Regions from separate parts of the Streptomyces tuirus genome, predicted to be linked through region 3. Evidence: riboswitches for the same ligand, from Rfam matches in the RefSeq annotation. Region 3 holds a riboswitch; each other region holds the start of a gene.
The links. A riboswitch is a leader RNA that binds a small molecule or an ion and turns the genes downstream of it on or off. The one in region 3 is predicted to bind cobalamin.
Positions count from the first base shown of each region.

Region 1: another riboswitch for cobalamin. It lies ahead of metE (5-methyltetrahydropteroyltriglutamate--homocysteine S-methyltransferase); the one in region 3 lies ahead of IGS69_RS23510 (ribonucleoside-diphosphate reductase subunit alpha).
Region 2: another riboswitch for cobalamin. It lies ahead of IGS69_RS07060 (cobalamin biosynthesis protein); the one in region 3 lies ahead of IGS69_RS23510 (ribonucleoside-diphosphate reductase subunit alpha).
Region 4: another riboswitch for cobalamin. It lies ahead of IGS69_RS02555 (energy-coupling factor ABC transporter permease); the one in region 3 lies ahead of IGS69_RS23510 (ribonucleoside-diphosphate reductase subunit alpha).

Region 1 covers NZ_AP023439.1:154,252-157,451, forward strand. Annotated here, with positions in the region: gene IGS69_RS00750 (S8 family peptidase) at 1-982, opposite strand, end outside; cobalamin riboswitch at 1,418-1,640, shown strand; gene metE (5-methyltetrahydropteroyltriglutamate--homocysteine S-methyltransferase) at 1,807-3,200, shown strand, end outside.
Region 2 covers NZ_AP023439.1:1,507,622-1,510,821, reverse strand. Annotated here, with positions in the region: gene IGS69_RS07065 (cobyric acid synthase) at 1-950, opposite strand, end outside; gene IGS69_RS07060 (cobalamin biosynthesis protein) at 952-1,905, opposite strand; cobalamin riboswitch at 2,006-2,163, opposite strand; gene IGS69_RS07055 (hypothetical protein) at 2,281-2,502, opposite strand; gene IGS69_RS07050 (inorganic phosphate transporter) at 2,536-3,200, opposite strand, start outside.
Region 3 covers NZ_AP023439.1:5,085,263-5,088,462, reverse strand. Annotated here, with positions in the region: gene IGS69_RS23515 (NACHT domain-containing protein) at 1-893, opposite strand, end outside; cobalamin riboswitch at 1,095-1,221, shown strand; gene IGS69_RS23510 (ribonucleoside-diphosphate reductase subunit alpha) at 1,345-3,200, shown strand, end outside.
Region 4 covers NZ_AP023439.1:536,173-539,372, forward strand. Annotated here, with positions in the region: gene IGS69_RS02550 (serine/threonine-protein kinase) at 8-1,480, shown strand; cobalamin riboswitch at 1,609-1,793, shown strand; gene IGS69_RS02555 (energy-coupling factor ABC transporter permease) at 1,824-2,525, shown strand; gene IGS69_RS02560 (energy-coupling factor ABC transporter substrate-binding protein) at 2,522-2,890, shown strand; gene cbiQ (cobalt ECF transporter T component CbiQ) at 2,897-3,200, shown strand, end outside.

The DNA.
Region 1 (3,200 bases), 4.9 Mb from region 3:
TGATGTCGGAGCCGGGGGCGTACACGTCCACGACCGCGCCGAAGTTGGAGAAGTCCGACTGCTTGTCGTCCTTGGTCGAGGACGCGACGGTGACGGCTTCCTTCACGCGGGCCGGGGAGCCCTGCCCGGCGTCGGAGGATTCGTTGCCCGCTGCCACGGCGAAGGTGACGCCGGCCGCGATGGCCTTGCGCACGGCTTCGTCCAGGGCCTCGTCGGCGCCGCCGCCCAGGCTCATGTTCGCCACGGACGGGCCCTGATGGTTCTTGGTGACCCAGTCGATGCCGGCGACGACCTGCTCGGTGGTTCCGGAGCCGTTGTCGTCGAGCACCCGGACGGCGACGATCTTCGCCTTCTTGGCAACGCCGTGGGCTGTGCCCGCGATCGTGCCGGCGACATGGGTGCCGTGGCCGTTGCCGTCCGTGGCGTCGTTGTCGTTGTCCACGGCGTCGAAGCCGGAGGCGGCCCGTCCCCCGAAGTCCTTGTGCGTGGTCCGTACGCCGGTGTCGATGACGTACGCGGTCACGCCCTCGCCCGCGCCGTCGGGGTAGGTGTACTTGCTGTCGCCGGCGGTGTCCGCCTGGTCCAGGCGGTCGAGGCCCCAGGAGGGCGGGTTGTCCTGGGTGGCGTTGATGCTGAACTTCTTGACCTGCACCACCTTGGCGACCGCCGGGTCGGCGGCGAGCCGCTTGGCCTCGGCCGACGAGAGGCCACCGGCGGAGAAGCCGTCGAGGGCGGCGGTGTAGGCGCGCTTGAGCTTGCCGCCGTACTCCTTGGCGAGGGCGGTCTTGTTCACCTTGTCGTCCAGCGTGACGATGAAGCTGCCCGGTACGGCTCCCTTGGCGCCGAGTCCGTACACGGTGCCCTCGGCGGGAGCGGATTCGGGAAGGATCTGCGCGTGTGCCGTCCCGAAAGTCGTCAGGGTTGCGGCGACAGCCGTGGCGGTGAGGATCTGCATTCTGCGTGTGAATGCGCGAGCTGACATGTGAGGGTTCTCCTCGTCACTTTCGTGGGGGGTGTGGGGGGTTCGGACCGGAACTGCGTTCGGCCCGCCTAGAACCTGACTCATTGATGTGCTCAGATCAAGGGCTTCACGTCGACCCGCGCCGTCTCAGCAGGTCAGCAGCGCACGAATCGGCCATCCTCCCCAGCGCGTTCATTCCTCACATGCCTGACGCTCATACGGACGTTGTGTCGAGGATGTGTGACCATACGCCGGGCGGAGCGGTGGTTCCGGACAATCTGGGTAGACAACGCCGGTTCCGCAGCAAGCGATTTCGGGCCGGCGTTTCGTAGAACCCGAAAATTGCTGCGGACCGCGCCCCTCGGCAAAAACCAGACCGATTAGCTACCCCGGCCGCGTGACCCACCTCACCGTCCGGATGGCGAGGCGAGCAGTCCTGTTCTCCGGCGGGCCCGTAGGGTGACCGGTGCAGCTGGTTCGCCCCGTCCGCCAGGCGGGATGCGTCGCAAGAGGGAACCCGGTGGGAATCCGGGACTGCCCCGCAGCGGTGAGCGGGAACGACCGCCGTCATACGCACTGGGTCCGACGCATGGGGCCTGGGAAGCGACGGCCAGTAGGAGTCCTCCGTCCGGAGGATGTGCCCGCGAGTCCGAAGACCTGCCCGTTGCCCGTGTACGACCGGCTCGTGCACGGATATCCCGGTGACCTCGTGGGCGGGTCGGCGTACATACCGGGCGGACAGCCGCGCTCCGTCGCGCGAGGCCGACTCCGTCCGGTCCGTCACTCCTTCGCGCTCTCGTCCGGTCTCCGGGATCTCAGGGATTCATCTCGCGAAGGAGATCTCCGTGACCACCACCAAGGCCGCGGCCGCGACAGCGCGGGCCACCGTGTACGGCTACCCCCGCCAGGGCCCGGAGCGGGAGTTGAAGAAGGCCATCGAGGGCTACTGGAAGGGCCGCGTCACCGCGGACACCCTGGAGGCCGTCGCCGCTGGACTGCGCCGCACCAACTGGCGGGAGCTGGCCGCGGCCGGCATCGACGAAGTGCCCACCGGTGACTTCTCGTACTACGACCACGTCCTCGACACCACCGTCATGGTCGGCGCCGTCCCCGGCCGCCACCGTGCCGCCGTCGAGGCGGACGCCCTGGACGGGTACTTCGCCATGGCCCGCGGCACCCAGGACGCGGCGCCGCTGGAGATGACCAAGTGGTTCGACACCAACTACCACTACCTTGTACCGGAGTTGGGTCCGGACACCGTCTTCACCGCGAACTCCGCCAAGCCCGTCACCGAGCTGCGGGAGGCCCTCGCCCTCGGGCTCACCGCCCGTCCCGTGCTGGTCGGCCCCGTCACCTACCTCCTGCTCGCCAAGCCCGCCCCGGGCGTGCCCGCGGACTTCGAGCCGCTCACCCTCCTCGACCGGCTGCTCCCGGTGTACGCCGAAGTCCTCGCCGACCTGCGCGCGGCAGGCGCCGCGTGGGTGCAACTCGACGAGCCCGCGCTCGTCCAGGACCGCACTCCCGCCGAACTGAACGCCGCAGCGCGCGTCTACCGCGGCCTCGGCGCCCTGGCCGACCGGCCGAAGCTGCTGGTCGCGTCGTACTTCGACCGGCTCGGCGACGCACTTCCGATGCTGGCCAAGGCTCCCGTCGACGGGCTCGCGCTGGACTTCACCGAGTCCGCCTCCGCCAACCTCGACGCCCTGGCGGCCGTCGGCGGGCTGCCCGGCAAGCGGCTGATCGCCGGGGTCGTCAACGGCCGCAACATCTGGGTCGACGACCTGGAGAAGTCACTGTCCACCCTCGGCACCCTGCTCGGGCTGGCCGACCGGGTCGACGTGGCCGCCTCCTGCTCCCTGCTCCATGTGCCGCTGGATTCCGCCCGGGAGCGGGACATCGATCCGCAGATCCTGCGCTGGCTCTCCTTCGCGAAGCAGAAGACGGGCGAGATCGTCACCCTCGCCAAGGGCCTGGCCCAGGGCACCGACACGATCACCGGCCAACTCGCCGCCAACCGCGCCGACCTGGCTTCCCGCGCGGGTTCGCCGATCACCCACGACCCCGAAGTCCGGGCTCGCACCGCCGCCGTCACCGCCGCGGACGCCCGCCGCTCACAGTCCTACGCCGAACGGGCCGCCGCCCAGCGGGCCCACCTGCGTCTCCCCCTGCTGCCGACCACGACCATCGGCTCCTTCCCGCAGACCGGCGAGCTCCGCACCGCGCGGGCCGATCTGCGCGC
Region 2 (3,200 bases), 3.6 Mb from region 3:
CACTCCAGCGCCCGGACCGTCCCCCGGGTGCCGGGCACGATGACGAGGTCGGCGTCGGACAGCTCCTCCGGCCGATCCACGAACCGCACCACGACGCCCGGTTCGGCGGCCAGCGCGTCCACATCCGTGAAGTTGGACATCAGCGGCACGGCGCAGACCGCGACGCGCAGCACGTCCTCGCCGACGGGCGGGGCGACGACGGACTCCCGGACGGCCCCCCGCAGGGAGACCCTGAGGCCGTCCTCCTCGTCGATCCCGAGCCCGTGCCGGAACGGCAACACCCCGTACGTCTTCCGCCCCGTGAGCCCGAGCAGCATGTCCAGCCCCGGCTCCAGCAGGGAGACGTCCCCGCGGAACTTGTTGACGAGGAACCCGGCGACGCAACGCTGGTCCTCGGGCGACAGCAGCGCCACCGTCCCGAAGAACGAGGCGAACACCCCGCCCCGGTCGATGTCGCCGACGACGAGCACGGGCAGCCCGGCGTTCCGGGCGATCCCCATGTTCACGATGTCCGTCCGCCGCAGATTGATCTCGGCGGGAGAACCGGCCCCCTCACAGATCACCGCGTCATACGTGCCCCGCAACTGCTCCAGGCAGTCCAGCACCGTCCCGAGCAACTGCTGCTGCCGTCCGCCGTGATAGCCGCGCGCGCTCAGCTCCCCGACCGGCTTGCCCAGCAGCACGACCTGACTGCTCTGCTCTCCACCGGGCTTGAGCAGCACCGGGTTCATCAGCGCGGTCGGCACGATGCGGCAGGCCTGTGCCTGCATGGCCTGCGCCCGCCCGATCTCGGCCCCCTCCGTCGTCACGAAGGAGTTCAGGGACATGTTCTGCGCCTTGAAGGGCGCGACCTTGACGCCTTGGCGCACCAGCCACCGGCAGATCCCGGCGGTCACGACGCTCTTGCCGGCGTCGGAGGTCGTCCCGGCGACGAGAAGCCCACCGCTCATGTCATTTCCCCCTGTTCGATGACCGCGCGCTCATCAGCAGCCGCGCACCGGCGCACACCCCGAGCGCGAGCCAGGTGACGCGCTTCGACAGCCGCACGGCCCGCTCGACGTCATGGCGGCCGACGGCCCGCCCCCGCGTGTTCAGCACGGGCCGGTGCTCCACCCGCCCGCCGTACGACAGCGTCCCGCCCAGCCGCACCCCGAGCGCCCCCGCGAACGAGGCCTCCACGGGCCCGGCGTTGGGGCTCGGATGCCGCACCGCGTCGGCCCGCCACGCCCGCACGGCCCCCCGCGGATCCGGCCCCGCCAGCACGGCGAGTACGGCGGTCAGCCGCGCTCCCGGCCACCCCGCGAGGTCGTCCAGCCGCGCGGAGGCCCACCCGTACCGGCGGTACCGGGCCGACTTGTGCCCGACCATGGCGTCCAGGGTGTTGACGGCCCGGAACCCGAGCAGCCCCGGCACCCCGCCGACGGCCCCCCACACCAGCGCCCCCACCACGGCGTCGGAGGTGTTCTCGGCGACCGACTCGACCACGGCCCGGGCCATGCCGTCGGCGTCGAGGGCCTGCGGGTCACGCCCGCACAGATGCGGCAGCCGGGCCCGGGCCGCCTCGACGTCCCCGGCCTCCAGGGCACGCCCTATGGTCCGCGCCTCCCGGGCGAGTGAAGTCCCCCCGACGACGGCCCAGGTGGCGACGCCGGTCAGCGCGACGGAGGCGACGGCGGACGGCCGCACGGCACGCGCGGCGGCGGACCCGAGGGCGACGGCCCCTCCGGCACAGACGGCGGTGTGCAGCGCGCCCCACCCGCGGTGGTCCCGCCACAGCACCCGTTCCACGGCACTCGCGGCCCGCCCGAACGCGGCGACCGGATGCCCCCGGCGAGGATCACCGAGCAGCAGGTCACCGATCAGGCCGGCGGCGGCGCCGTACGCGAAGACGCGACCGGCACCCATGGGCTCAGCCGGCCAGGAGGGCGGGCAGGGGTGGGGTGTTGAACCTCGATCGGCAGCCGCGCATGGCGATATGTGTCCTCACTCAGGGTGTCCACGCCCTGGTTCGACGAGACCGGCGGTGAGAGTTCCTGGCTCCCGGGGATTGCTACCCCGGTGACAGTGGCGGGACCGCGCCGGACTTTCACCGGCTTCCTCTCCTGCCGCCGTATTGGCCCCGGCAGTCCACCACGGCCGGGAACCGCCGTCAACTTGCCGTTGACCTGCGAGGGGAGAGTGTGGAGAACCCCACATTGCCCCCTCCCGTACACACGACGACCGGGCGGCACGGAACCGGAGTTCCGTGCCGCCCGGTGGACACGACGTGACGTCAGGCCCTCAGGCCACGATCAGATAGATCCCGTACCCCACGGCCGCCGCACACGCCGCGAAGCACGCGTACGCGCCGGTGACCGCGAGTCCCGCGGACCCGCCCTCCGCCACCGCCCGCTCACGGCGCGACAGGCCGGTGATGCCGAGGGTGAACAGGCCGACGAGGGCCACGGTGACCACGAGGCTGACACCGAAGACGGAGCCGAGGGCCGCCCAGTCGATCTTCATATCCGAGACTCTTCCTTGTAACCGGTGGCGGGGTCAGACCGTGGTGGTCGTGGTCGGCGTGCGCTCGGCGGTGGCCTGCGACGGGAACGCGGGGACCGAGTCGTCCGACGCCGTGGCCGTGCCTCCCGCCGGGGGCGGTGTCACGGCGGCCATCGCCGTGGTGACCACGCCCGCGGGCTCGGTGTCGTCGGTGTCGTTGACGTTGGTGTGGTCGACGACCTCACGCCGCGAGAGCTTCCAGATCCACGCGCTGGAGGCGATGAGGAAGACCGCCACCGCGGCGGTGCCCCAGTTGCCGAAGCCGGTGACGTACTCGGCGAGCGCGCCCACCAGGGCCGCCGCCGGCAGCGTCAGGCCCCACGCGACGAACATCCGCGTCGCGGTGGACCAGCGGACCACACCGCCCTTGCGGCCGAGGCCCGCGCCCATCACCGAACCGGACACCGAGTGCGTCGTGGAGAGGGAGAAGCCGAGGTGCGAGGAGGCCAGGATGACGGTGGCCGCGGAGGTCTGGGCGGCGAAGCCCTGCTGCGGCTGGAGGTCGGTCAGGCCCTTGCCCATGGTGCGGATGATGCGCCAGCCGCCCAGGTACGTGCCGAGCGCGATGGCGAGACCCGCCGAGAGGATGACCCACATGGGCGGGTCGGAGTCGGGCGCGACGGCGCCGCCGGCCACCAGGGCGAGGGTGATGACACCCA
Region 3 (3,200 bases):
TCCTCGTAGGCACGTTCGATGGCACGGCGGATGATGTTGTCCCGGTTCTGCTGGAGACGGCCGTCCAGAAGAGCCTCTTCGAGGCCGTCGGCGATGACGACCAGCTTGTCGTCGGCGAGCAGTTGCTGCCAGACACGCTCGGTCTTGGTGCGGGCGAGGATGCCCTGGGGCGCTTCCTCGGCGAACCGCTGCTGGGCCATCCGCTCGAAGTTCAGATCGGCCTCGCCGTCGGCGTCCCGCAGCCGGATCGGCACGGGAACGGCACGCTCATGGGCCAGCAGTTCCGTGAGCCGCACGAGGACGGCGGTCTTCCCCGTGCCGACACCGCCGACGAGCAGATAGGGCCGACGGGTGGTGCGTTCCCTCAGCCGTTGCGCGATGACCTGGGCGAGTTCCTCGCGGCCCACGATCTGCGTGTCGTCGTGGCCGGAGGTGAGCACGAGTCCATGAGGGTCCTTGCGCGCCTTGACGAGGTAGCGCCGTTTGTTCCAGCTGTACCACCAGAACAGGAAGAGCGCGGCGGCGACCGATGCGGTGAGGACCGGGCCGACGAACCTGACCAGCGCCTCTACCCCCGGCTCCTGCTGCCACTTCTCGACCGTGGTCTCCCTGCCGGTGACCAGCAGCATGTGGACGCCGGCCCCGATCCAGCCGAAGACCACGAGGGCTCCGACCGCCCACGCCATCCGGACCACGTTGGTGTAGGAGAACCACCTGCGCCACTTCTTGGGGCGGGTGGTGCCCCGGCGGGCCTCGAGACGAATGGTCAGACCGTGCCAGTGGCCGACGAATCCGCGGCTGGTCCGCTTCGCTGCCCGGCGCAGATCCAGTGTCACCATCGGCGCGTTGCGCGGCCGCTCCTTGCCCGCAGTGCGACGGACGACCCTCGTCATGGCGCTTGCTCCCTCCGAGAGGACTTCCGCTGCGGAGGATCTGACGGGCGCCGGCACCTACTTCCATGGAAGCACTCCAGGCACGCCCCGCAACCCGGTGGGACACGCCCCGAGGGATCACTCTCCTCATCCATCAGCTGACGCTCCGACACCACCGCGACACAACATCTGGGGGTGCCAACCCGGCCCGGCACAAGATGTATGCTCATGCTCGCTGTCGCCGCAGGGGAATCCGGTGCGAATCCGGAACTGTCCCGCAACGGTGTACCCATGCCCATATCGGCGCATGGGCGTCAGTCCGAGGACCTGCCGACAGCGCACCCGGCCACCCGGCCGGTGTGCCCTGACGTCCGGGCCTCGTGGAATGGGCCGGTGGACGCGACGCCGCGTGCGCTCGTGTGCTGCCCCCTGCCCTCGACGAGGCCCCGTGCCGAGCGAGGGAGAGCCCCACGTGACCATCGCGCCAGCCGAACCGGTCTCAGCCGCCGAGGAGGAGCAGGACGCTCCCGGTACCGCGCTGCTGCGGACCCTGACCGAGCTGACCGCCGACCTCCCCGACGCCGACCCCGGCCGGGTCGCCGCCGCCGCGCTGCGCGGCCGGTCCGCCGCCGCGGACGAGGCGGAGTTGCGGGAACTGGCGACAGAGGCCGCGGCCGGTCTGATCTCCGAGGATCCCGCCTACTCCCGGCTGGCCGCCCGGCTGCTGACCATCGGCATCCGCGAGGAGGCCGCCTCGCAGGGCGTCACGTCTTTCACCGAGTCCGTGGCGGTCGGCCACCGAGAGGGCCTCATCGCCGACCGCACCGCCGAGTTCGTCCGGGTGCACGCGGCCCGGCTCGACGCCCTGATCGACACCGGCGCCGACGACCGCTTCGGCTACTTCGGCCTGCGCACCCTGCACAGCCGCTACCTGCTCCGGCACCCGATCACCCGCAAGGTCGTCGAGACGCCCCAGCACTTCATGCTGCGGGTGGCGAGCGGCCTCGCGGAGGACGACACCACCCGTGCGCTGGAGGAGGTCGCGGCCCTGTACGGGCTCATGAGCCGCCTCGACTACCTCCCCTCCTCCCCCACCCTCTTCAACTCGGGGACCCGGCACCCGCAGATGTCGTCCTGCTACCTCCTCGACTCCCCCAAGGACGAGCTGGACTCCATCTACGACCGCTACCACCAGGTGGCCCGGCTGTCGAAGCACGCCGGGGGCATCGGAGTCGCCTACTCCCGCATCCGCGCCCGCGGTTCGCTGATCCGCGGCACCAACGGGCACTCCAACGGCATCGTCCCGTTCCTGAAGACCCTCGACGCCTCGGTCGCCGCCGTGAACCAGGGCGGCCGGCGCAAGGGCGCGGCCGCGGTCTACCTGGAGACCTGGCACTCCGACATCGAGGAGTTCCTGGAGCTGCGCGACAACACCGGCGAGGACGCCCGCCGCACGCACAACCTGAACCTGGCGCACTGGGTGCCGGACGAGTTCATGCGGCGCGTGAACGCCGACGGGCAGTGGTCGCTGTTCTCCCCCTCGGACGTGCCCGAGCTGGTCGACCTGTGGGGCGAGGAGTTCGACGCGGCGTACCGGGCGGCCGAGGCGAAGGGCCTGGCGAGGAAGACCCTGCCCGCCCGTGAGCTGTACGGCCGCATGATGCGCACCCTCGCGCAGACCGGCAACGGCTGGATGACCTTCAAGGACGCCGCCAACCGCACCGCCAACCAGACGGCCGAGCCGGGCCACGTCGTCCACTCCTCCAACCTCTGCACGGAGATCCTGGAGGTCACCAGCGACGGGGAGACGGCGGTCTGCAACCTGGGCTCGGTCAACCTGGGTTCCTTTGTCGACACATCGACCGGCGGCCTGGACTGGGAGCGACTGGACGAGACCGTCCGTACGGCCGTGACCTTCCTCGACCGGGTCGTCGACATCAACTTCTACCCGACCGAGCAGGCGGGCCGCTCCAACGCCCGCTGGCGTCCGGTCGGCCTCGGCGCGATGGGCCTTCAGGACGTCTTCTTCAAGCTGCGCCTGCCCTTCGACTCGCCTCAGGCCAAGGCCCTCTCCACCCGCATCGCCGAGCGGATCATGCTCGCCGCGTACGAGGCCTCCGCCGACCTCGCCGAGCGGAGCGGCCCGCTGCCGGCCTGGAAGAAGACCCGTACGGCCCGGGGCGTACTGCACCCCGACCACTACGACGTGGAGCTGACCTGGCCGGAGCGCTGGGCGGCGCTGCGCGAGCGCATCGCCACGACCGGCATGCGCAACTCGCTGCTCCTCGCCATCGCCCCCACGGCCACCATCGCCTCGATCGCGGGCGT
Region 4 (3,200 bases), 4.5 Mb from region 3:
CACACGCATGAGACGAGGACGAGTGCTGCTAGCGGGCCGCTACCGGCTGGATGTTGAGATCGGGCGCGGTGGAATGGGAGAGGTCTGGCGCGCGTACGACGAGACGCTCGCCAGAGCGGTGGCCCTCAAGCTGCTGCTCCCCCAGGACACCGATGCCACGGCGACCTCCCGGTTCCGTCTGGAGGCTCAGACCGCCGGGCGTCTCAACCACCCCAACGTGGTCGGCGTCCTGGACTTCGGCGAGTACGACAACCGGCTGTACCTGGTGATGGAGCTGGTCGAGGGCGACAGCCTCGCCGGGGTGCTGACGGGCTCGGGCGCGCTCCCCGCCGAGCAGGTGGCCGATCTGGCCGCACAGGCGTCCGCCGGGCTGGCCGCCGCGCACGGGCAGGGCATCGTGCACCGGGACGTCAAACCCGCCAACCTGCTGCTGGACGCCAACGGCACCCTGAAGATCGGCGACTTCGGCATCGCGCGGTTCCTCGACGACCCGGGCGCCGCTCTCACGGCCACCGGCCAGATCGTCGGCACCGGCCTGTACCTCGCGCCCGAGCGTGCCCTGGGCAAGCAGGCGGGGCCCGCCTCCGACATGTACTCCCTGGGCTGTGTGCTCTATCAGCTCCTCAGCGGGCGCCCGCCGTTCGAGGCCGACACCGCCGTAGCCCTTCTCCACCAGCACCTCGACGCCGCCCCCGTGCCACCCCGCGAGCTGGGTGTCGCCGGGCTGCCGCCCGCGTTCGAGAACTACCTCCTCGGACTGCTCGCCAAGCAGCCCGAGGACCGGCCCACCGCCCAGCAGGCCGCCGAGTGGTTCGCCGGCGGCGCCTGGCGGGGCCTGCCCGAGCCGCTGCCGGAAGCCTCGCCGCCACTGCGGCCCAGGACCACGTCCGCGGCGATGCCCGCCGGGCCGGGCCCGTACGCCACGGCCGGGACCGGCAACCCGACCACGTACGCGCTGCCCGCGACTGCCGGGCACCGCAGCGCGGCCCGGGCGGCCCAGGCGGGACGTTCGGGACGCTCCCGCGGGCGCGGCGGCCCGGGCAACCGGTCGCGACTGGCCGCGACGGCCGCAGCCGCGGCGCTCTTCCTCGCCGCGATGCTCATCGGCATGCGCTGGTTCTCGCCCGACACGACCGCGGAAAGCACGGAACCCGACGCGTCCCCGACCGCGAGCAGCCCCGCCGCCACGCCGTCCACCGACTCCGCGTCGTCTTCCTCGTCCGATTCCGAGGCCGGTCCCGGGGCCGCTCCGGCGGCCGGGCCGGGGGTGGCCGACGCGCCGGCCGCCGGCACCGTGTCCGATGTCACTCCGTCCGCGCCGGCCGCTTCTCCGACGCCCGTGGCGCCGGAGCCCGGCGCCGCGACTCCGACGCAGGACGCGGGCCCCGGCGGGCCGGAGCAGCCGCAGCCGGAGAACCCGGGCCAGGCCGGGAATGACAGGGAAGGCGGCGACGGCGAGGACGACGGGGACGACGACTGACGCGGCCCGGGCAGCGCACGGAGGACCCCTGGCCGGTGCGCGTGGATCAGCCGGGGGATGCGCCGGTGTGCGAGCGGGCGCCCCCTCGCGCGCCCCTTGGGTGGCTTGTCATCGCCCTTACCCCGGCCTTATTGTCACCAGGCCTTGGTGAACGGGAAATCCGGTGTGATGCCGGTGCGGCCCTCGCCACTGTGAATCGGGAAGTCCGGCTCCGGCCCTCACGGGCAGCCACTGGGTCCTTGCGACCCGGGAAGGCGGAGTCCGGGCGGTGGTACCCGTCAGCCAGGAGACCGGCCAAGGCGCGTCAACCATCCACGAGGTGCTGGAGAGGGTCTGCTGAGCCATGCACATTGCCGAGGGTTTCCTTCCTCCGGCGCACGCGGTCGCCTGGGGCGTCGCGTCGGCGCCGTTCGTCGTCCACGGGGTCCGGTCACTCACCCGTGAAGTCCGCGAGCACCCCGAGAGCACCCTGCTCCTCGGTGCGTCCGGCGCCTTCACCTTCGTCCTGTCCGCCCTGAAACTGCCGTCCGTCACCGGCAGTTGCTCACACCCCACCGGCACGGGCCTCGGAGCCATCCTGTTCCGGCCGCCCATCATGGCGGTGCTGGGCACCATCACCCTGCTGTTCCAGGCGCTGTTGCTCGCGCACGGCGGCCTGACCACGCTCGGCGCCAACGTCTTCTCCATGGCGATCGTCGGCCCCTGGGCCGGATACGCCGTCTACAAGCTGCTGCGGCGCTCCAACGCGCCGCTGATGGTGGCGGTGTTCTCCGGCGCGTTCGTCGCCGACCTGTCCACCTACTGCGTCACCAGCGTGCAGCTGGCGCTCGCGTTCCCCGACCCGGGCAGCGGATTCCTGGGCGCGCTCGGCAAGTTCGGTTCCATCTTCGCCGTCACCCAGGTCCCGCTCGCGGTGAGCGAGGGTCTGCTGACCGTGCTCGTGATGCGGCTGCTCGTGCAGTCCAGCAAGGGCGAACTGACCCGGCTGGGTGTGCTCCTCGCCAAGAAGCAGACCCGCACCGAGACCGAGGCGGTGGCCCGATGAGCAGGAACACGAAGATCAACCTGGTCCTGCTGTTCGTCGTCGCGGCGCTCGCGGTGCTGCCCTTGGCGCTGGGTCTCGGCGACCACAAGAAGGAGCCGTTCGCGGGTGCCGACGGCGAGGCCGAGACGGCGATCACCGAGCTGAAGCCGGACTACGAGCCGTGGTTCTCGCCGCTGTACGAACCGCCGTCCGGTGAGATCGAGTCGGCGCTGTTCTCCTTCCAGGCGGCTCTCGGCGCCGGTGTCCTCGCCTACTACTTCGGCCTGCGCCGGGGCCGCAGGCAGGGCGAGCAGCGGGCGCTGGAGCGGGAGGCCGACAGCGCGCTCGCCGGGGCCACCGGGAAGTCCACCGCGGAACAGGACTGAGCCCGGGTGCTGCCGATCGACGCGGCGGCGCACAGCAGTCGCTGGCGCCGCCGCCATCCCGTGGACAAGGCCGTGCTCGGGCTCGGCCTCACCGTGCTCGCGATCTCGCTGCCGCCCTGGCCGGGCGCCGCCCTGGTCCTCCTGACCGCCCTGGTGGTGCTGCTGGGGCCGGCCGGGGTGCCCGGGCGGCGGCTGTGGCGGGCCTACCGGGTGCCGCTGGGCTTCTGCGTGACCGGCGCGGTCACGCTGCTCGTCCAGGTGGGCGGGCCGGGTGGTGTCGTCTCGCTCGCGCACGACGGGCCGCTGCGGG